Regions from separate parts of the Mesoterricola sp. MK458 genome, predicted to be linked through region 1. Evidence: riboswitches for the same ligand, from Rfam matches in the RefSeq annotation. Region 1 holds a riboswitch; the other holds the start of a gene.
The links. Region 1 has a riboswitch for S-adenosylhomocysteine ahead of ahcY (adenosylhomocysteinase). Riboswitches for the same ligand answer to the same signal wherever they lie in the genome.
Positions count from the first base shown of each region.

Region 2: it holds a riboswitch for S-adenosylhomocysteine, as region 1 does, so the genes downstream of both, ACZ5LB_RS13700 (PfkB family carbohydrate kinase) here and ahcY (adenosylhomocysteinase) in region 1, are expected to answer to the same signal.

Region 1 is NZ_AP045075.1:689,029-699,644, reverse strand. Features, by position in the region: gene ACZ5LB_RS03030 (tRNA threonylcarbamoyladenosine dehydratase) at 513-1,241, opposite strand; gene ACZ5LB_RS03025 (TatD family hydrolase) at 1,238-1,972, opposite strand; gene ahcY (adenosylhomocysteinase) at 1,972-3,366, opposite strand; S-adenosyl-L-homocysteine riboswitch at 3,442-3,516, opposite strand; gene ACZ5LB_RS03015 (N-acyl-D-amino-acid deacylase family protein) at 3,555-4,976, shown strand; gene yaaA (peroxide stress protein YaaA) at 4,973-5,707, opposite strand; gene ACZ5LB_RS03005 (substrate-binding domain-containing protein) at 5,776-6,531, shown strand; gene trpA (tryptophan synthase subunit alpha) at 6,577-7,356, opposite strand; gene trpB (tryptophan synthase subunit beta) at 7,358-8,539, opposite strand; gene ACZ5LB_RS02990 (hypothetical protein) at 8,536-9,132, opposite strand; gene ACZ5LB_RS02985 (indole-3-glycerol-phosphate synthase) at 9,132-9,881, opposite strand; gene trpD (anthranilate phosphoribosyltransferase) at 9,884-10,616, opposite strand, start outside.
Region 2 is NZ_AP045075.1:3,143,787-3,154,402, reverse strand. Features, by position in the region: gene pnp (polyribonucleotide nucleotidyltransferase) at 1-1,014, opposite strand, end outside; gene ACZ5LB_RS13725 (acyl-CoA carboxylase biotin carboxyl carrier protein subunit) at 1,557-1,784, shown strand; gene ACZ5LB_RS13720 (dihydroorotase) at 1,842-3,131, shown strand; gene ACZ5LB_RS13715 (sugar transferase) at 3,132-3,818, opposite strand; gene ACZ5LB_RS13710 (NAD-dependent epimerase/dehydratase family protein) at 3,815-4,780, opposite strand; gene ACZ5LB_RS13705 (polysaccharide biosynthesis/export family protein) at 5,166-8,042, opposite strand; gene ACZ5LB_RS13700 (PfkB family carbohydrate kinase) at 8,162-9,067, opposite strand; S-adenosyl-L-homocysteine riboswitch at 9,126-9,208, opposite strand; gene ACZ5LB_RS13695 (SPFH domain-containing protein) at 9,260-10,294, opposite strand; gene ACZ5LB_RS13690 (hypothetical protein) at 10,332-10,616, opposite strand, start outside; gene ACZ5LB_RS13685 (formyltransferase family protein) at 10,616-10,616, opposite strand, start outside.

The DNA of each region.
Region 1 (10,616 bases):
CCGTCATTTGGTTCCGGCTGGCGGTACCGCCTTCGCATCCGGTTGTTCGCTCCTGATCGGGTCGGTGCCCCCCGTCCAGGCCAGGGTTGTTTGGATCGTGGCGTCCCCAACCACGGGTCCAGGCGGAAACGACAGGGCCTCCCAGGTTCCTGGGGGACCCCCTGCGGACATGCCCTGCTCTGCGACCCCGGCGGGACCTTTGAGCCAGGCCGTTGCGGCTCTCAGGTGCGGCCTTCCGTTCGTACGAAAACGTCGGCTCCCACGGTAATAAGACTTTCGAGGCTCGATCACACGGCCTATACGCTCGCTGTCTACGCTTCGAAGGGTGGGTCACCCCACCACCACGCAAGACTCGCTTCTGGCTGCTGGCCAGCTTTGCCAGATGGGGTTGGCTACCCATCGGGTCCCATTGCGAGGTTTCAGGTGATTAGGTCATCCGTCCTCCTCGCCCAGGCTTTGCCTGGCGCACCGTACAGGTCCTTTACCCGAAGATACCGAAGCCTCAAATCGGGCTACGCCAAAAGCCGCCGGATCACTTCTTCCGCCACCCTCAGCCCGAACAGCGCCGGCATGTACGACACGGTCCCGATGGGCTGCCGGCGCCGCCCCGTGCCGTGGTGCTCGCCCACGTCCGCGGGTTCGTAGGGGGTGGTGTTCTGCGCGGGCTCCACGGAGTAGACGCAGGGGATGCCCGAGGCCACGCCCCGCCGGCGCAGGCGCAGGCGCACCACGCGCGCCAGGGGGCAGATGAGGGTCTCGGAGATATCTCCGACCCGCACCTGAGACGCGTCCAGCCTGCCGCCGGCGCCCATGCTGGAGACCACGGGGATGCCCAGGCGGTGCACGGCCTCCAGGAGGGTGACCTTGGAGTTGAGGGAGTCGATGGCGTCCACCACCAGGTGGGGGCGCGGGTCCAGGAAGCCCGCGACGGTCTCCGGGTCCAGGAAGCCGGGCCGGGCGTCCACGTCGCAGGCGGGGTTGATGTCCAGGACGCGCTCCGCGGCAAGGTCCACCTTCCGCCGCCCGAGGGTGGAATGCAGGGCGAACAGCTGGCGGTTGATGTTGGTGGCGTCCACCGTTCCGTAGTCCACCAGGCGCAGGTGCCCCACGCCGGCCCGGGCCAGGGCCTCCACGGCGTACGAGCCCACGCCGCCCAGGCCGAACACGGCCACGTGCGCCTCGGCGAGGCGGGCCAGGGGCTCGGCGCCCAGGAGCTGTTCCGTGCGGGCGTACCATCTCATGCGAGCCATCTCCTGAAGAGGCGCGAAGCGTTTTCGTGGGCGGGAACCGGGCGCGGCGAGGCCGCGGCCACGAGCCGGAGGTTGGCGGGTTCGTTGGGTCCCGCCACCCCTCCGGGGGGCAGGTCGGGGGAATCCGTCTCGAAGAGGATCCGGTCCTCCCGCAGCACCGCCAGGGAGGCCCGGGCCCGCCGGGCCCCGTGGACGGTCAGGGCGCGCCCGAAGGACAGGTGCAGGCCCAGGGCCTGGAAATCCAGGGCCACCTCCGGGGCGCCGGAGAAGGCGTGAACGAGGCCGCCGGCGTCGGGCAGGCCCGTCTCCCGCAGGATCTCCAGCAGCCGCCCCGCGGCCTTCACGCAGTGCAGCGACACCGGCAGGTCCCGCCGGATGGCGAGGGCGAGTTGGGCGCGCAGGGCGGCCTCCTGCAGCTCGCGGGAGGGCCTGCCATCGGAGAAGTCGAGGCCCAATTCGCCCGCGCCGGCCCCGGCGTCGAAGGCCGCTTCCAGCCGCGCCGCCCAGTCCGGGGACGCGCCGTCCACGTACCAGGGGTGCAGGCCCGCCATGGGAAGGATCTCCGGGCGCCGTCCCAGTTCCAGCACCCGGTCCCAGTCCTCCTCCCGGGTGCCGCAGCAGACCATGTGGGTCACCCCCGCCTCCGCGGCCCTTCGCAGAACCGCCTCCAGGCCGTCGCCGAAGCGCGCGTCCTGGAGGTGGCAGTGGGCGTCGAAAAACACTAGTAGCGGTAGTGCTCAGGCTTGAAGGGCCCTTCCACGGCAACGTCGATGTACCGGGCCTGGGACTCCGTGAGCACCGTGAGCTGGGCGTTGAGCTTCTTCAGCTGGAGCCGGGCCACGTGCTCGTCGAGCTTCTTGGGAAGCGTGTAGACGCCCACCTTGTACTCGCCCTGCTTGGTGAACAGCTCGATCTGCGCCAGGGTCTGGTTGGCGAAGCTCGAGCTCATGACGTAGGAGGGGTGCCCGGTGCCGCAGCCAAGGTTCACGAGGCGGCCCTTGGCCAGCATGATGATGCGCTTGCCGTCGGGGAAGACCACGTGGTCCACCTGGGGCTTGATCTCCTCCCACCGGTAGCCTTCCAGCGAGGCGATGTCGATCTCGCTGTCGAAGTGGCCGATGTTGCAGACGATGGCCTGGTCCTTCATCTTCGCCATGTGGCCGTGGTCGATGACGTGGTGGTTGCCGGTGGCGGTGACGAAGATGTCGGCCTTGTCGGCGGCGTAGTCCATGGTCACCACCCGGTAGCCCTCCATGGCGGCCTGCAGGGCGCAGATGGGGTCGATCTCGGTGACCCACACCTGGGCGCTGAGGGCGCGCATGGCCTGGGCGCAGCCCTTGCCCACGTCGCCGTAGCCGCAGATGACCGCCACCTTCCCGGCGATCATGACGTCGGTGGCGCGCTTGATGCCGTCGACCAGGGATTCGCGGCAGCCGTACAGGTTGTCGAACTTGGACTTGGTGACCGAGTCGTTGACGTTGATGGCGGGGAACCGCAGCTCGCCCTTGGCGGCCATCTGGTAGAGGCGGTGCACGCCGGTGGTGGTCTCCTCGGTGACGCCCTTGACCGCGGCCAGCTGCCGGGAATAGAAGCCGGGATCGGAGGCCAGGGTGCGGCGGATGGCGCCGAACAGGGCCCGCTCCTCCTCGTTGCCGGGCTTGTCCAGGAGGGAGGCGTCCTTCTCGGCCCGGGCGCCCAGGTGCACCAGGAGCGTGGCGTCGCCGCCGTCGTCCAGGATCATGTTGGCCGCGCCCTCCTTGAAGGCGAAGATGCGGTGCGTGAAGTCCCAGTAGTCGTCCAGGCTCTCGCCCTTGACGGCGAAGACCGGGGTGCCCCCCGCCGCGATGGCCGCCGCGGCGTGGTCCTGGGTGGAGAAGATGTTGCACGAGGCCCAGCGCACCTCGGCGCCCAGGGCCAGGAGGGTCTCGATGAGCACCGCGGTCTGGATGGTCATGTGGAGCGAACCGGCGATGCGTGCGCCCTTGAGGGGCTGCGAACCCGCGTAGGCTTCGCGGATGGCCATGAGGCCGGGCATCTCGGTCTCGGCGATGGCGATCTCACGGCGGCCCCAGGGGGCCAGGGACAGGTCGGCGACCTTGAAATCGGTGGCGGTCATGGTAACTCCTGTGCGGCTGCCGGATGGGGAAACCGGGCGGCGTTCCCTCGCCTACCCGCGAACCCGGCTGAGGTTTCAAGGTAAGCGCCGTTGGGAGCACAAGCTTCCGAGCCTGGGACATGGAGATGCCTTGCAGCGCCTCTCGGAAGTAACCAATGATACGCAATCTCAGCTATCCTGGCAATGACATGGACGCCCCCCAGCCCGTCTTCGATACCCTCATCCGGAACGCCTTCGTGGTGGACGGCACGGGAAGCCCCCGCTTCAAGGCGGACGTGGGGCTCCTGGACGGCCGGATCCACGCGGTGGGGGACCTGGGCGCGGCCCGCGCCGCCGCGGTGCTGGACGCCGAGGGCCAGGTGCTGGCGCCGGGGTTCGTGGACACCCACACCCACGACGACCGGGCGGTTTTCCGGGCCGAGACCATCCTTCCCAAGCTGAGCCAGGGGGTCACCACGGTGGTGGTGGGCAACTGCGGCATCAGTCTGGCGCCCCTGTCCCTCCGCCAGGCCCCCCCCGCCCCCCTGGACCTCCTGGGCGCGGCCGAGGACTTCGCCTTCCCCACCTTCGCCGCCTACGCCCGGGCCCTCCAGGAGGCCCCGCTGACCACGAACGTGGCCGCCCTGGTGGGCCACGGGACGCTCCGGGTGCGCGCCATGGAGGACTGGACCGGGCCGGCGGATCCCGCCCAGCTTCGGTCCATGGTGCGCGACGTGGAGGAGGCCATGGAGGCCGGCGCCCGCGGCCTCAGCACCGGCCTGGCCTACCCGACCAACGTGGGCGCCGACACCGCCGAGGTGGTGGCCCTGGCCCGGGCCGCGGCCCTCCGCGGGGGGCGCCTGGCCATGCACGTGCGCGACGAGTTCGACGGGGTCGCCGGCGCCACGCGGGAAGCCTTCCGCTGCGCCCGGGAATCCGGAGCCTTCCTGGTGCTCAGCCACCAGAAGGTGTGCGGCAGGGCCAACCGCGGCCGCAGCCCCGAGCTCCTGGGCATCTACGCCGAGGAGGGCGCCGGCGTCCCCTTCGCCATCGACGCCTACCCCTACACCGCCGGTTCCACGGTGCTGGACCCGGCCTTCGCGTCCCAGTCCGTCAAGGTGCTGGTGTCCTGGTCCCTGCCCCACCCCAGGGCCGCGGGCCACACCCTCGCCCAGGTGGCCAAGGGCTGGGGCTGCACCGAGGCCCAGGCCCTGGAGCGCCTCAAGCCCGGAGGCGCCGTCTACTTCCACATGGACGAGGCGGACGTGGAACGCTTCCTGACCTTCGACCGGTGCATGGTGGGCTCCGACGGCCTGCCCCACGACGTCCACCCCCACCCCCGGCTCTGGGGAACCTTCCCGCGCTTCCTCCGCGTCTACGTGGGCGAGCGCGGCCTGCTGACCCTGGAGGAAGCCGTGCACCGGATGACGAGCCTGCCCGCGGAGGTCTTCGGCCTGGAGGGCCGGGGCCTGGTGAAGCCCGGGTGCCACGCGGACCTGGTGCTTTTCGATCCGGCCCGGGTGCGGGACACGGCCACCTACGACCACCCCGCCCAGGCCGCGGAGGGGATCCTGGAGGTGTTCGTGAACGGGGTACCCCGGGGGACTGGGGCCGCGGGAAGGTTTCTCTAACGCCTGAAGACCCAGCGCTCCCGGGCGCTCTCCGCCGCGTCGAAGGCGTAGCCCTCGGCATCGAAGGCCTTAAGCCCCGCGGGCTCCGTGATCCGGTTCCGGATGGCGAAGCGGCACATGAGGCCCCGGGCCCGCTTGGCGTGGAAGCTCACCACCTTGCCGCCGTCCAGGAACACCGGAGTCAGCGTGCCGGGCGGGAGGTCCACGGCGCGGGAGAACTCCCCCGAGGCCAGGTTCACCAGGGGGCCTCCGGCCAGGTCCGCCTTCAGGGCGTGGGTGAGCGTCCCCGCCCAGAACGCGTAGAGGTCCGGCCCCTTGGGGTTGGCCAGGCGGGTTCCCATCTCCAGCCGGTAGGGCTGGATGAGGTCCAGGGGCCGCAGGAGGCCGTAGAGGCCCGAAAGGATGCGCAGCCGGTCCTGGGCGAAGGCCAGGTCCTCGGCGCCCAGGGTGCAGGCGCCCAGCCCGTTGTATGCTTCCCCGCTGTAGGCGAGAGCGGCCGGGCGCGCATTCACGGAAGTGAACGGGGGCTTCCAGGCGCGATAGCGCCCGGCCGTCAGGACGGCCAGGTCCTCGGACATGGCCATGAGTTTTCCCAGGGCCTTGGGATCCAGTTTTTTCAGGAGGCCTGCGAGCGTGCGGGCCTGCGGGAGGTGGGCCGGCAGGGCGGCGGGAACCTCGGGAACGGGCCGTTCAAAGTCCATCTTCTTGGCGGAGGAAATCAAGAGAATCACGAAAGCTCCGATAAGGAGGTTTGACGATCTGCGGCACGCACCGCCCCTCCAGCCTATAAGGAGTTCACATGAACCGGGCCCGGATCTGCCTCCTCGCTTTCGCCGCCATCTGCCTCCGGGCCCAGGACCTCGTCCTGGCCGTGGGCATCACGCCGGCCCAGAACATCTTCAACCGCATCCAGGGCCCCTTCGAGAAGGCCACGGGCATCCGCCTGGTGCTCAAGGACGCCCGCAGTCCCGAGGCCTGGCGCCTCCTGGACGCCGGGCAGGTGGAGGCCGCCTCGGGCGGCCTCACCTGGGAGGACTGGCTGGCCTCGATCCGGGCCAAGCACCTGCGCGTGCCCGCGGAGGAGGAGATCACCCGGTTCCAGATCGGCACCGACCAGATCCAGGTGGTCACCAGCCCCGACGTGCTGCTCCTGGAACTGGGCCGGGAGGACCTCCAGGGCCTCTTCACCGGGAGGCTCACCAACTGGAAGCAGGTGGGCGGGGACGACGCCCCCGTCGTCCTCCTCCTGGACCCCACCCAGGTGGCCACCAACGACACCTTCCGGGGCCAGGTCCTGGACGGGGCGGCCTTCGGCCCCTCCAAGTGGACGTTCCCGGCCGGCGTCACCCTGGTGCAGGCCGTGGCCGCCACGCCCCACGCCATCGGTTTCGCCCCCAAGGCCTCCCAGGAGAGCCTGAAGGTCAACAGCCCGGTCACCCCGGCCATCACCCGGCCCATCCTCCTGCTCATCAAGGGCAGGAAGCCCAGCGCCAGCCTTCGCCGGCTCCTGGACTACCTGGAGAGCCCCGAGGGCAGGAGGCTCACCGTGCGGTGAGGCCGTGCCGCCAGGGCTTCGGCTCGCCCTTTGCAGGAATGATTCCTAATGGGCCCGGCCGGTTTCCGGGCTTCCGGACCCCAGGCGCGGCGCCAGGAAGGTTTCCAGGTCCGCGCCCGCCGCCAGGGCCGCCACCAGGGCGGAGCCCACCACCGGCACCGCCCCCAGGGCCCGCACGCGTTCCAGGCTCGCCGGGTCGTCCAGGCCGAAGCCCACGGCCAGGGGCCGGCCGGCGGGATCTCCGGGCGCGCGCAGGGCCTCCAGGCGCCGGGCCACGGCCCCCAGGTCGGCGCCCTGCCCCGCGCCGGTCACCCCCAGGCGCGCCACCACGTAGGCGAAGCGCTGGGCGAAGGGGCATCCCGGGCCGGGGTCGGGCCGGGCGTCCAGGAGGCGGCGGGCCCGCTCCGGGGGCGTGGTGGGGGCCAGCAGGGGCACGATGGGGTAGCCCGCCGCGCGCAGCCGGGCCTCCCACCCGGGCTCCTCCCCGGCGGGGAGATCCACCACCAGGAGGCTTTTCACGGGGGTGGGCGCCAGGAGCCGCTCCAGGTCGTCCCCCAGGGCCAGCAGGGGATTGAAGTAGGTGAACAGCACCACGTCGGGCCCCGGCACCCCGGCCAGGGTCTCCAGCACCCGCCGGGGCGTGGTCCCGGCCTCCAGCGCGCGGTGGGCCGCGGCCTGCAGCACGGGGCCGTCGGCCACGGGGTCGGAATGGGGAAGGCCCACTTCCACGGTGCCCACCCCCAGGGCGCCGCACCGGGCCAGCAGGGCCGGTAGGTCCGCGAGCGCGGGATCACCCGCCATGAGGAAGGGAAGGATCGGTTCCATGTCAGGCTCCCGGATTCAGGGCGGATTGATAGGCGGCGAGGTCCTTGTCCCCGCGGCCGGAAAGGCCGGCCAGGACGGTGCGCGCGCCGAGCCGCCCCAGCACGGCCAGGCCATGGCTGGATTCCAGGGCCGGCAGGATGCCCTCCGCGCGGCAGAGGCGCCGGGCCCCGTCCAGGGCCTGGGCGTCCGAGGCCCGCAGGGCCTCCACCCGGCCCTCCAGGCACAGGGCGGCCAATTCGGGGCCCAGGGAGGGGTAGTCCAGGCCCGCCGAGATGCTCGCGGTCTCAGCGGTCCATCCGTGCTCGTCCTGAAGCAGAAGGCTCCTGCAGCCGTGGAGGACCCCCACGCGTCCCCCGTCCACGCGCGCGGCATGCTCGCCGATGCCGTCGCCGTGACCGCCGGCCTCCACGGCCACCAGGCGGACCTTGTCCGCCTTGAAGGGCACCATGAGGCCCAGGCCGTTGCTGCCGCCCCCCGCGCAGGCCACCACCACCTCCGGCAGTTCGCCGCAGGCCTCGAGCACCTGCGCCCGGGCCTCCTCGCCGATGACGGTCTGGAAGGTGCGAACGATGAGCGGGTAGGGATGCGGGCCCAGGGCCGAGCCCAGGATGTAGTGGGCCCGGTCGCAGCGGCCCGCCCAGCTGCGCAGGGCCTCGTTCACGGCCTCCTTGAGGGTGCGCCGCCCCGCCGTCACCGGCACCACCTCGGCCCCGAAGAGCCGCATGCGGGCCACGTTCGGGGCCTGGCGGGCCATGTCCGCCTCACCCATGTAGACGATGCAGGAAAGGCCCAGGCGCGCGCAGGCCGCGGCGCAGGCCACGCCGTGCTGGCCCGCGCCCGTCTCGGCGATGACCTCGCGCTTGCCCATGCGCCGGGCCAGGAGGGCCTGGCCGAGGGCGTTGTTGATCTTGTGGGCGCCGGTGTGGGCCAGGTCCTCGCGCTTGAGGTAGAGGGCGTGGAGGCCCAGCTCCTTCGCCAGGCGCGGGGCGGAGGTGAGCGGCGTGGGCCGGCCCACGAAGGTGCGCAGCTCCTCCTTGAGTTCGCGCACGAAGGCCGGATCGGCCAGGGCCGAGACGAAGGCCGCCTCCAGGTCCAGCAGGGGCTGCATGAGCGTCTCCGGGGCGTAGCAGCCCCCCAGGCCCTGGGCGCCGTAGCGCCCCGAAAGGGTGAATTCCGAGGTCATCGAGTCTCCAATCCGTGGGCTTCGGCCACGAAAGCCGCCACCAGGGCGGGATCCTTCAATCCGGGGGCGCGCTCCAGGCGGCTGGCCGCGTCGAAGCCCCGGCAGTCCAGGTGCGCGGGCAGCGCCCCCAGGCGCTCCGCCAGCAGGCCCCCCCGGAGTCCACCGGCGAGGAGGAAGGGCCCGGGCGGAGGATGGGCCCCCGCGTGGGCCAGGCCGGAGCCGCCCAGAAGGCCGGTGGCCTTGGGACCGGTCTCCCAGAGGTACAGGTCTGCGGGCGCCGGCTCCTGCCCGGGTTCGTCGGGCCAAGGCAGCAGGATGCGCAGCCCCCGGGCCCGCAGGCGGTCCAGGCCGCCGCGGTCCGGCAGGTAGGGCTGCACCCACCGGGCCCCGCAGAGATCGGCCCACCGCGTGATCTCCTCCGCGTCATCCGCCACCGCCACCAGCACCGCCCTGTCCCCGGCCAGCCGGGGCAGAAGGGGGTCCGGACAGTGGCGGGGGCTCGCGGCATGGGCGAGGAAGCCCAGCCAGTCCGCCCCGGAGGCCAGGGCCCAAGCGACGTCGCCGGGGGTGGTCAGGCCGCAGACCTTGGCCATCACGGCCGCACCGCCTTGAGGAACGCCGCCGGGTCCGCGGTGCGCATGAGGGACTCGCCGATGAGCAGGGCGTCGAAGCCCTGGGCCAGGGACTCCCGGGCCAGTTCCGGGCTGCGCAGGCCCGATTCCCGGATGAGCAGGGCCCCCGGGAAGGCCCGCCGCAGGGGCTCCGCGTCGGCGGGACCCTCCGAGAAGTCCGCGAGGTTGCGCACGTTCCACCCCACCAGGCGCGCATGGCTTTCCTGGGCCGCGGCGATCTCGTGGACCGCGTGCAGCTCCACCAGCGGCTCCAGCCCCAGGGCCCGCGCCGCGGATGCGTACGCCGGAAGCTCGCCGCCCAGCACCCTGGCGATGAGCAACACCGCCTGGGCTCCCAGGGCCGCGGCCTCTTCCAGATGCCTGCGTGTGCAGACGAAGCCCTTGTAGAGCACCGGCAGGCCGAAGCCCAGGGCCAGGGGGATGTCCCCCGGGCGCCCGCCGAACCAGTGCGGTTCGGCCAGCACGGAAAGGCACGCCGCCCCGCCCCGTGCGTAGGCGCCCAGTTGGAAGGCGAGGTCCGCGTCGAGGGCGAAGGGCCCCAGCGAGGGCGAGGCCCGCTTGAACTCGGCGATGACCGGCAGGGGCGCCCGGCGCAGGGCCAGCTCGAAGGGGCCCTCGCCCCGCAGCGGGCCGCGGAAAGGATTCTGGAAGGTCTGCTCCGCGATGCGCAGCCGCTCGCGCTCCACGATGGCCGAAAGGATTTCCGCCATGGCTAGGCCGCCAGCGACAGGAGGGACGGCAGGGGCAGCCCGGCCTCCAGGGATGCCCGAACCTCGGCCACCAGGCGCCCCAGCCCGCACAGCTCCTGGTCCCGCACCAGGGCGAGGCCCAGGGCGGCCTGGAGGGCCACCTCCTCGGCCACGCGTGGGGAATAGTCCGGATGGCCCTTGCCCCCTGCGAGGCCGCGGGCCAGGTCCACGCAGGCTTCCAGGGAACCGGCGGCGGCGGGCTCGAGGCCGCGGCGCACCCCGGCCTCCCCGGGCGTGAAACGCACGGCGGGCAGGAGCCGCCCCGCCCGCACCGGCTGCACCAGGGTGGGGCCTTCCAGGGACGCCTCGTCCATGCCCGCGCCCGCGGCGGTGGTGCCGTGCACCACCAGGGCCCGCTCCAGGCCCAGGGCCGCCAGGGCCTCGGCCACCGGCACCACCCACGCCTCCCGGGCCACGCCCAGCACCTGGTAGGCGGGGCGGGCAGGGTTCAGGAGGGGACCCAGCATGTTGAACACCGTGGGCACGCCCAGGGCGCGGCGGATGGGCACCATGCGCGCCAGCACCGGGTGGAACCGGGGCGCGAAGAGGAACACGAAGTGGCTGCGCCGCAGGTCGTCCTCCAGGAGCGGCATGGGCCGGGCCAGGTCCAGGCCCAGGGCCTCCAGCAGGTCCGCGGACCCGCACAGGCTCGAGGCGGAGCGGCTGCCGTGCTTGACCACGTCCACCCCCAGGTGG
Region 2 (10,616 bases), 2.3 Mb from region 1:
CGCGGGCAGGACGCCCACTTCGATGTTCAGGGGGCGGATCTGGTCGAACTTGCGGCCGTCGAGGCGCGCGCCCTGCTTGAGGATGGCGTTGCGGAAGAGGGTCTCCTTGAGGGTGTCGAAGCTCTCGACCACATCCTTCTTGAGCTCGGGCTTCTCCTTGGTGAGCTCGGCCACGGCTTCCTTCTTCAGGGCGTCAATGGCCTTGTAGCTGTCGATCTTGACCTTCATGGTCAGGGCGGCCAGCAGCTTCTCGGCATACTTGGAGGCCACGAGCTTGTAGACCTCCTCGTTGCGCTCGGCCTTGACGGCGACCATCTTGGTCTTGCCGACCTTGGCGCGGAGCTCCTTCTGGAGCTTCACGAGGGTCTTGATGTTGGCGTGGCCGAACTCCAGGGCCTTGACCATCTCGGCTTCCTGGAACTCGCTGGCGCCGCACTCGACCATCACCAGGGCGTCCTCGGTGCCGGCGACCAGGAGATCCAGGTCGGACTCGGGGCGCTGGCTGACGGTGGGGTTGATGACGAACTGGCCGTTGACGCGGCCCACGCGGACGCCGCCCACGGGGTTGTTGAAGGGGATCTCGGAGATGATCAGGGCCGCGGAGGCGCCGACCATGGCCAGGACGTCGGGCTGGTGGTCACCGTCGAAGCTGATGACCTGGGCCGTGATGACGGTGTCGCCGTTGTAGCCTTCCTCGAAGAGGGGGCGCAGGGGGCGGTCGATGAGGCGGGAGACCAGGGTTTCCTTGGTGGTCTGCTTGCCTTCGCGCTTGAAGAAGCCGCCGGGGATCTTGCCGGCGGAGAACACGGGCTCGCGGTAGTCGACGGTGAGGGGGAAGAAGTCGATGCCTTCCCGGGGTTCCGCGACGCACACGGCCACGAGGACCATCGTGTCGCCCTGGCGGACGATGACGGAGCCTGCAGCCTGCTTGGCGATGCGGCCGGTCTCGATGCTGATGGGGGTCCCGCCCAGGTCGATGCTGACGGTGGTGGGGTTGAATTTAAGGGCGTTCATGGATTCTCCTGGGAGCTCGGTCCCGAAGTGGCTCCCTGATTGCGATCCCTCCATGAAACCCTCCGCCGGAACATATGGGAGGAGGTGGGCTTCCTGCAGAGGTCGCTGCCGACGGGAGCGAACGGATCGGCACGTCAATCCTACCATATTGGGAAATAAGAGGCCCCCCTTCAATGCCTGGGGGTGGGTCAGGGCAGGTACCGGGCCTGTGTCGGAGAGGAGGTCGGACTCCCTCCCGCCGGCGAGGAGGGCTTTTACACCCCAGCTGGGTTTGCCTTTTGCTGGCCGGTTCCCAAATCCCCGTTCGAAAGGGCTCTGGCTGTTGCGCTGCCTGCGGATTGCCCGGTTAGGGTGCGCGGCGCCATTGCTGCATGAAACGAGGTGATTCCATCGCCATCCCAAAGGAAAAATAAGGGGTGGCAAGCGCGGCGCGCGGTCCTCTGCGCGAATGGAGTGGCCATTTTCTCAAGTATTTTTCGGTTCCCAATCTTGCGCGAACCGTAGGATTACCATACTTTCCACGAAGAACCACGGAGGTATGCATGATCATCCGGGCGGAATGGCCGGGCTATGTCATGGGGGTGCTCGTCTCCCCCGGCCAGGAGGTGGAGGAGGATGAGTCTCTAATGCTCCTGGAGGGGACCGACACCGGCCACACGCCCTTCTACGTGAGCGCGCCCGAGTCCGGCAAGATCAAGCGCATTCTCCTCGAGGAGGGGGATTTCGCCGAGGAGGACGACGAGTTGGTGGAGATGGCCGACATGGACTGAGGCAGGGCGCTCCCGGGGGTCCGTTCCTGTAAGATGGGAAGGTTCCTGGAGCCGCCCATGTCATTGCTGATCAAGAACGCACGCCTTGTCGATCCTTCCCAGCAGTGGGATGGCCCCGCCTCGCTCCTGGTGGTGGATGGCCGGGTTGCGGCGGTGGGCGAGAACCTGGTGGACCCCAGGACCGAAGGGGCGGACGTGGTCGACGCGGAGGGCCGGCTTCTGATTCCGGGCCTTGTGGACCTGCACGTGCACTTCCGGGAACCTGGGCAGACCGCCAAGGAGACCATTGAGACCGGGAGCAAGGCGGCGGTGGCCGGCGGTTTCACGGCCGTGTGCGCCATGGCCAACACCAAGCCCGTGAACGACTCGGTGGCCATCACGGAGATGATGCTGACCCGCGCCCGCAAGGCCGGCCTGTGCCGCTACTTCCCCCTGGGCACCGTCACCAAGGGCGCCGCAGGAGAGGAACTCACGGATTACGGCACCCTCAAGGCCTCCGGCTGCGTCGCCTTCAGTGACGATGGCCTGCCGGTGATGAACGCGGCGATCATGCGCCGGGCCCTGGAATACACGGCTTGGCTGGACATGCCCATCGTCGCCCACGAGGAGGACACGAACCTCGCCGCCAAGGGCTACATCAACGAGGGCGCGGTGAGCGCCTACCTGGGCTGCCTGGGCATCCCCGCCGCGGCCGAGGAGGCCATGGTCGCCCGGGACATCGTCCTCGCCGAGCACACCGGAGGCCATCTCCACCTGGCGCACCTGAGCACCAAGGGATCCCTGCGCCTGGTGCGCGAGGCGAAGGCCCGGGGGCTGAGGGTCACCTGTGAGGTGACGCCCCACCACTTCGCGCTCACGGACCGGGAACTGGCGAAGTTCGATTCGGACTTCAAGATGAATCCGCCCCTTCGCAGTCAGGCCGATCTCGAGGCGATCCTGGAGGCCCTGGCGGACGGCACCGTGGACGCCATCGCCACGGACCATGCGCCGCACACCTGGGACGACAAGGAGTGCGAGCTTCGCGATGCCTCCTTCGGCGTCATCGGGCTGGAGACGGCGCTGCCGCTCACCTTGGAGCTCCTGGTGGAGAGGAAGGTCATAACGCTTTCGCGGGCGGTGGACCTGCTTTCTTGCGGCCCGGCCCGGACCTTCCACCTGGACCGCCAGGGGCTCGGGAGCCTCAGGCCCGGTTCGGCCGCGGACTTCGCGCTGGTGGATCTGGACGGGAAGATCACCGTGGACCGCGCCTTCGTGCAGAGCCGGAGCTTCAACACGCCGTTCAAGGGGTGGACGTTGCCCGGGAAGGTCGTGGGAACCTGGGTCGGTGGTGTGAAGGTCTGGGGCTAGCTAGCGCGCACCCTGCCCGAAGATCACGACCCTGACGGTCTTGAGGACGATGTGGCCCCACATCCTCAAGGTCCGGTTCTCGATGAACATCAGGTCGAAGGAGAGCTTGATGCGGGTTCCGTCGATGGAATCCACGTAGCCCTGGGAAACCTGCGCGAGACCCGTGATGCCCGGCTTCACCTGGAACCTCTCGTTGTACCGGGGAATCTCCTTGAGGAAGGAATCCACGAAGGCCGATTGCTCAGGGCGGGGCCCCACCAAGGCCATGTTGCCCATGAGCACATTCCAGAACTGGGGGAGTTCGTCAATCCGGGTCCGCCGCAGGAACTGGCCTCCGGGGAGGATCCGGTCGTCTTCGTGGGCGCAGAATCGGGCGTGGCCGTGATGGTCATGCCGCATGGAGCGGATCTTGAAAATCCGGTAGGGCTTCCCATCCATGCCGATGCGGATCTGCGTGAAGATTGGGTTGCCCTGGTCCACCACCATGACGTAAAGCAGGCTCAGAAGGAGCACGGGCAGGGTGAGGATGAACAGGACCAGGGTCGCAAGCCAGTCGACAGAATAGATCAGATCCAGACTGGCCCTGGCGGGTTCGGCCTGGACGTCCTGGCGGGAAGGGGCGCAATCAACCCCGAGCCTTGAATAATCGAGGGCCAGGGCAATTTTGTTTTCTTCTGCGGGGGTCATTCGGAAACTCGAATTGGGTGGCCGATCGCTGGGATGGAGGATTCCATTCTTGAAAACCAGTCAACGGTCTCCTTCAGGCCATGCTGAAGGTCGGTGACGGGTTCCCAGTCTATTACTTTTTTTGCCAGGGAGGGGTCCAGGATGGACCTAATCTGCTCCCCCTGAATGGGAGGGAAATGGGAAATTCCGGGGTCCACAGGGAGGATTCCCCGAATGCGATCCGCCAATTGGAAGATGGACGTCTCGATTCCGGTGCCGAGGTTCATGACGCCCTGAGGCCGATGGTGGAGGATCAGGAGAGCGGCCCGGGCGAGGTCCTTGGCAAAGACGAAATCCCGGGTCTGCCGGCCGTCGCCGTTGATCCGGAGCGGCTTGCCCTTCAAACCTTGGCCGATGAGCACAGAAACCACCCCTGCCTCGCCACGACCGCCCTGCCGGGGGCCATAGACGTTGGAGAACCGCATCGAGCAGGAGGGAAGGCCCCGGTAGTGGTGAAAGGATGCGAGATATTTATCAACGCTAAGCTTTGCGACCCCATAGGGGGAGCATGGCCGCTCGGGGTGGCTCTCGTCCTGGGCGCCAGCCATGGGTTCCCCGTAGATGGCCCCACCGGACGAGGCGAAGGCGAAGTAGGCTAGCCCGTTCTGCATGCCAAGTTCCAGGAGTTTCAGGGTATTGATGATGTTCTGCTCGGCATCCAGGATGGGGTTGGCGGCGCTGACGCGCACATCGATCTGGGCTGCATAATGAAGGATCGCCTCAGGACGGAACCTTTGGATGATCCCCGCGGCTCGGTCGGACTCGATGGCCTCTTTCTCGAAACGGGCACCGGAGTTGAGGTTGCGTTCGGAACCGGAGGAGAGGTCGTCGATAACTAGGACATCCCGGCCCTGCTCAACGAGGGCATCGACAACATGGCTGCCGATGAATCCGGCGCCCCCGGTAACTAGGATGCGCTTCAAAAGGCCCCCTTGATAAAAATGTCAGAATCATTGCGGTCGCCGTGGAGCGACCTTCTGGCTTTACCTTGGTTCCATTTAGAGTGAAAAGGTTTAAACCGATTCTGCCTTCAGGAGGATCATATCGTACTTGGGGTCTGCATTGAAAAAAAATGGCTTACCTGCGCCACTTGGTCATGCACGAACAATATAAAATAAATGAAACAAGAGGCAAGTGGATTGTGTTTTAGATGGACAATGGGCTCAAGAGGCCATTGCAGGTGTTAAATTTATGGTACTAGGACACCTTTTGCGGAGCCAATTTGAAATCTAAATAAACATCACGTAACGGATCACGTTTGAATGAATAATCTCGAAGGTCGCGGTTTGAAGATGCGTTGCGGGTTCCTCACTTGATTGCATTCAGAATGAGCGCCAGGGGCGTGATCGCCTGGAGGTTCTCCTGCCAGGTCGTATCACGGCGCACCTTCTGGGGCACCAGGACCGCGTCGCCGGGCTCCACTTCGGAGCCCATGATGCTCCGGTCCAGGATCCGGCCGTCGGCCTTCAGGAGGCGGATGTTGGATTCGTCCGCGTTGCGGGTTAAGCCGCCGGCGACCTTGACCATGTCCCGCACCTTGAAGCCGGGGACCACGTGGTAGGACATGAAGGGGCTGGCGGTCTCGCCGATCACGTAGGCGGTTTCCGTGCGCCTGGGGACGATGATCTGGTCGCCGTCCTGGAGGTCCACATCCAGTTTGGTGTCGCCGGCCAGGATGCCGGGGACGTTCACCACCAGGCGGTCCAGGCTCCCGGTGCCGAGGCCGTGGAGGATGGGGGTCTTGAGGAGCACGCCCGTGGTGGGCTGGCGCTTGGTCTCGTTGAGGCGCTCGAGGATGTTGTTGATGCCGTTCAGCGCGGGGGCCTTGGTGTTGGCCCGCTGGGACTCCAGGCTGAAGGCGTCGGCGTTGGGGGTCGTCATGGGGCGCAGGAAGATGGAGCCCTGGGGCATGGCCTCGGCGGTGAGGCCGCCGGCGCGGGCCAGGACCTCCCGAAGGCCCGTCCGGGGCGAATCCAGTACGTACACGCCGGGCCGGGCCACCTGGCCGATGAGGGTCACGCTGCGGTGGGCACGGTAGTCGGGCTTGGCGTAGATGCTGATCTGGTCCTGGGGCCTGAGCACGGGGTTCACGGCCTCGTCGTCGAGGCGAACCGGGCTGGAGGTCTCATTCGACAGCAGGCGGGTCAGGTCCAGCTTCCGAACTTCGCTAGGCTTGCCCTCACGGGTGTGGGCCAGTTCCGCCACGAGGCGGTCGGCTTCGTTCAGGAGGACACCGGTCTGGAAGAGGAGGTCCGAGGCGCGCATGCCCTCGTGGAAGGGGAAGGTGCCGGGGCGGGAGACGGGGCCCCGCACCTGGACGGTCTGGGGAAGGCGGAGGTCGGTCACGCGGTAAAGCTCGATCTGGTCCCGGTCCTGCAGGGGCAGGTTGTGGTCGGGTTCGCCCGCCAGGGCCTTGGCCAGGTCGAAGGCCACATAGGTGGTCTTCTGGTCGGGCAGGGTGCGGACGATCTCGCCCCGGTGCATGTAGGTGTCCGGCAGGATCTGGGATTCCCGCCGGAGGAGGTCCCCAACGCGCAGGCCCTCGGACCGGGAGAATGTCCCGGGAACCCGGGCCCAGCCGGAAACGGTGACCGTCTTTTCCACGCGCTCCCGGCTGGCCAGGGCCGAAAGCACGTCGCCCCGGCGCAGTTCCACCTGGCCGGCCTTCGCAAGGGGGACGTCGGCGGCGTCCAGGACCCCACCCTTACCCATCCGGCGCAGGACGAGGCCGTCGTCGAAGGCCTGCAGCGCGAGGCCCCCGGCGAAACGCAGGGCCTGCTCGGCGGTTTCCCCCGGGAGCATCTCGAACTGCATGGAGGGGGCCTTCCCGTCGGTGTTCCAACGCACCAGCCAGCCGGGTAACCCGCTGTACTCCTGGGAATAGCCGTCGGCCAGGGCTTCCTGGTCGGTGAGCTCCTGGGTGCGCTGGTCGCCGCGGGCCTGGAGGGTGAGGCGATCCAGGCGCTTCCGGAGGAGCGTGAGCCGCTCGTTGATGAGGGTGCGTTCCGCCAGCGAGGGCTCCTGGTATCCCGTGGTCTGGGTCGGGACGGGGCCGACGGCCAGGGCCTGGCCGACCCCTTCGGCGCTAGCGCGTTCCTGGGCCATTTCCGGATCCAGCTCCTTGTTCTTCTGTTTCGCCTCGTCCTTGTCCTTGTCCTGTTCCTCGTCCGGGTCGAGTCCATCGATCCCCTGCCGCTCGCCCAGCAGCGCCTCGGCGTGCAGGCGGTTGGCGGATCCCTTGGGTCCCAGGCGGTATTCCTCGGCGGCGATCTGCTCCTTCAGGCGGGCGATCTCCTTGTCCTGGCGCGTCTTCACCTTCCGGGGTTCCAGGTCGCCGGTGGCGGCCACCACGCGGGTGAAGGCGCCCTCGAGGGTCACCGGGTTGAAGGCCAACGGCACGAACACGGTGTCGCCGCTCTGGAGTCCGAAGTTCATGTTCCCCAGGCCCTCGGCGCGCAGGGGGTAGAGGTCCACCTGGTGGACCACCTTGCCGCCCCGCATCACGCGGATCTGGCGGTAGCTGCCCGCGGCGGTGGGACCGCCCGCCAGGCCCAGGACATTGACGAGGCTGCTGAGGCTGGGCACGAGGTAGCCCCCGGGGCGGTACACCTCGCCCAGCACGAAGACCCGCACCTCCCTCAGTTTCACCACGGCGAGATCCACCGAGGTGCGGCTGAACTGTTGGGCCACCTTCGCCTGCACGGCGGAGCGGGCCTTGGCCAGGCTCATGCCGGCGACCTTGACCGTCCCGACCTTGGGCACCACCAGTTCCCCGCGGCCGTCCACCGTGGCCGGAAGCTCGAAGTTGGCGCTGCCGAAGGCGCTGATCTGGATCTGGTCGCCCGCGCCCAGGACGTAGTCCTCGGAAATGCCGCCCTCCGTGCCGGTGCTTGATGCCTGGCGGGTGGCGAACAGGTCCTCGGCGAAGCGCTTGGGACCCTTCTCCTTGGCTTTCGCGGCCCGGATCTCGGCCTGGATGCGGTCCTGCTCGGTCTGGGTGGGCCGCACGGGTTCAGGGGTCGTACGCGCCGCCGCGGTCCGGGGCGTGGCATCCGCCGCCGCGGCCCCTCCTGCCTGGGCAGCCGCTGCGGCCTGCCGGAGGCTCTGGAGGTCCGGAAGGCCGGGCTCCTGGGCCACCAGGGAGAGGGCCGTGAACATGATGCCTACGAGGGGGGGACGGACCATGAATTCACCTTTTAATTTTACAATCCTAGCACCGCGTGGAGACACGCCCCAATGGGTAGGTGATCGCGGGGTCCCCGTCAAGCACCGGTTGGCCACGGCCTGCTGGGCGGGCGGAAGGTTCAGCCCACGTGGATCATCGTCCGGAAGGCCTCGACGCGGCTGGCGTACTCCCCGTCCTTGAGGGCCTGCACCCGCTCGGTGCCGAAATCCTGCACGGCGAAGCTGGCCATGACCGTCCCGGCCAGGGCGGCGTGCTTCATGGAGGCCAGGTCCAGAGTGCCCGCGGCCGCGAGGTGGCCCAGGAAGCCCCCGGCGAAGGTGTCGCCGGCGCCGGTGGGATCCTTGACCTCCTCCAGGGGGAAGGCCGGCGCCGCGAAGAACCCCTCGGGGGTGAACAGCAGCATTCCGTATTCGCCGCGCTTGATCACCAGGATCCGGGGGCCCAGGTCGCGGATCTTCGCATACACCCTCAGCAGGTTGCGTTCGCCGGTGAGGGAGCGGGCCTCGGCCTCGTTCACCAGGAGGATGTCGATTTCCTTCAAGACTTCCAGAAGGGCGGTCCGCGCGCCGTCGATCCAGAAGTTCATGGTGTCCAGGGCGATCCACCGGGGGCGCTGGGCCATCTGGCGCACCACGTCCAACTGGAGGACGGGGTCGATGTTGCCCAGGAAGAGGAAGGGGGAGGTGCGGAATGCCGGGGGCAGGTCGGGCTTGAACCCCGCGAAGACGTTGAGGTGGGTCTCCAGGGTGCGCGCCTCGTTGAGGTCGGTGCCGTACTGGCCCTTCCAGTGGAAGCTGAGGCCCGGGGTCTTCACCAGGCCCGCGAGGTCGATGGGGCGGCCTTCGAAGACGCCGTACTCCGCGGGGCCGAAGTCCTCGCCCACCACGGCGACCACCCGCACCGGGTGGAACCGGCTGGCGCTCAGGGAGAAGTGGCTGGCGGACCCGCCCAGGATGTTGTCCCGGCGGCCGGAGGGGGTTTCCAGATCATCGAACGCGACGCTTCCGACGGCGAGAAGGCTCATGGAGTTCTCCGGACGTGGGGGAATGGGGATGGACGCTCACCCGGCACCCTTCGGGGTCGCGGGGTGAGCGTCGTTGGACGGGACGGAGGCCGCCGAGCCTAGGCCGCCTGGATGGGACGGCTCGCAACGCTCCTCGGTGACATTAGATCCTACCTTGCGGATCCCTTGCGGGGCAACGCCAATCCGGGGGGATCAGGCCATTCCGTGCTTGGAAAGAATGGCGCTGCGCTGCTTGTCGAACTCTGCCTGGGTGATGAGCTGGCTGTCGAAGAGGTCCTTGAGCTCGGTGAGCTCCTCCTTGATCGACTTGGCGGGGGCCGGGGCGGCCTGGCCGGCCGGGAAGGGGGCCTGGGCCATCTGGCCCATGGCGCCGCCCATCTGCTGGCCCATCATGTTGCCCATGCCCACGCCCACCCCCAGGCCCATTCCCAGGCCGGCGATGCCGCCGGGATTCTGGGCGGCCAGGGGCACCGAGTCGGCCACCTGCATCTGGGTGTAGGCGCCCATGACGGGGGCCATCATGCCCACCGAGGTGCGCTTGTCCATCATGGCCTCCACTTCCTCGGGGAGGCTGATGTTCTCGATGAAGAGCTTGGAGCACTCAAGGCCCATGGTCTGGAACTCGGGATCCATCTTCTGGCGCAGCAGGTCCGACAGGTCGTCGTAGTGGGCGGCCAGGTCCAGGGCGGGGACCTTCGCCTCGCCCAGGGCGTCCGTGAACTTGCTGATCAGGCTCTTGCGCAGCTGCTCGGTGATGTCGTCCTTGGTGTAGACGCCGTTGGTGCCCACCAGTTCCTTGAGGAACTTCTTCGAGTCCTTCACGCGGATGGAGTAGATGCCGAAGGCCCGGATGCGCAGCATGCCGAAGTCGGGGTCCCGCATCATGATCGGGTTGGAGGTGCCCCAGCCCAGGTCGTTGTAGAGCCGGGTGTTGGTGAAGTACACCTCGGACTTGAAGGGGCTCTCGAACCCGTACTTCCAGCCCTTGAGGTCGGCCAGGATGGGCATGTTCCGGGTGGAGAGGGTGTGGGTGCCGGGCGCGAAGGTGTCAGCGAACTGCCCCTCGTGGACGAAGGTGGCCTCCTGGCTCTCGCGCACCACCAGTTGGGCGTTGTTCTTGATCTCCTGGTTCCGCACGGGGAAGCGCCAGGCCAACACGTCGTTGGAATCGTCCAGCCACTCGATGATCTCAATGAATTGGGCCTTGCCCCAGTCCATAAAAGCCATAAAGGCCTCCTCACGGCATTTGCCGATGGCAAGCAGTCTACGACCTCTTCCTGGTTTTGGGCGGTTCAGGATTGGGAATCCGCGTCTTGGTGTAGACCGAACGCGTGTCGCTGTCCACCACGCACCGCCACCCGCGGGTCTCCCCCGGCATGCGCAGGTCCACCTCCCACCCGCCGGTGGCGCCGTTGAGGTGGATCCTCCGGGCGCTGACGGCGATGCCGCTGGTCTCGTGCTCGGCGATGGCCCGGGCCTCCCGGGCGCTCCCCACGGGGCGGGCCAGGGCCGCGGGGCCCAGCAGGAGGAGGGCGGCGAGGAGGGCCTT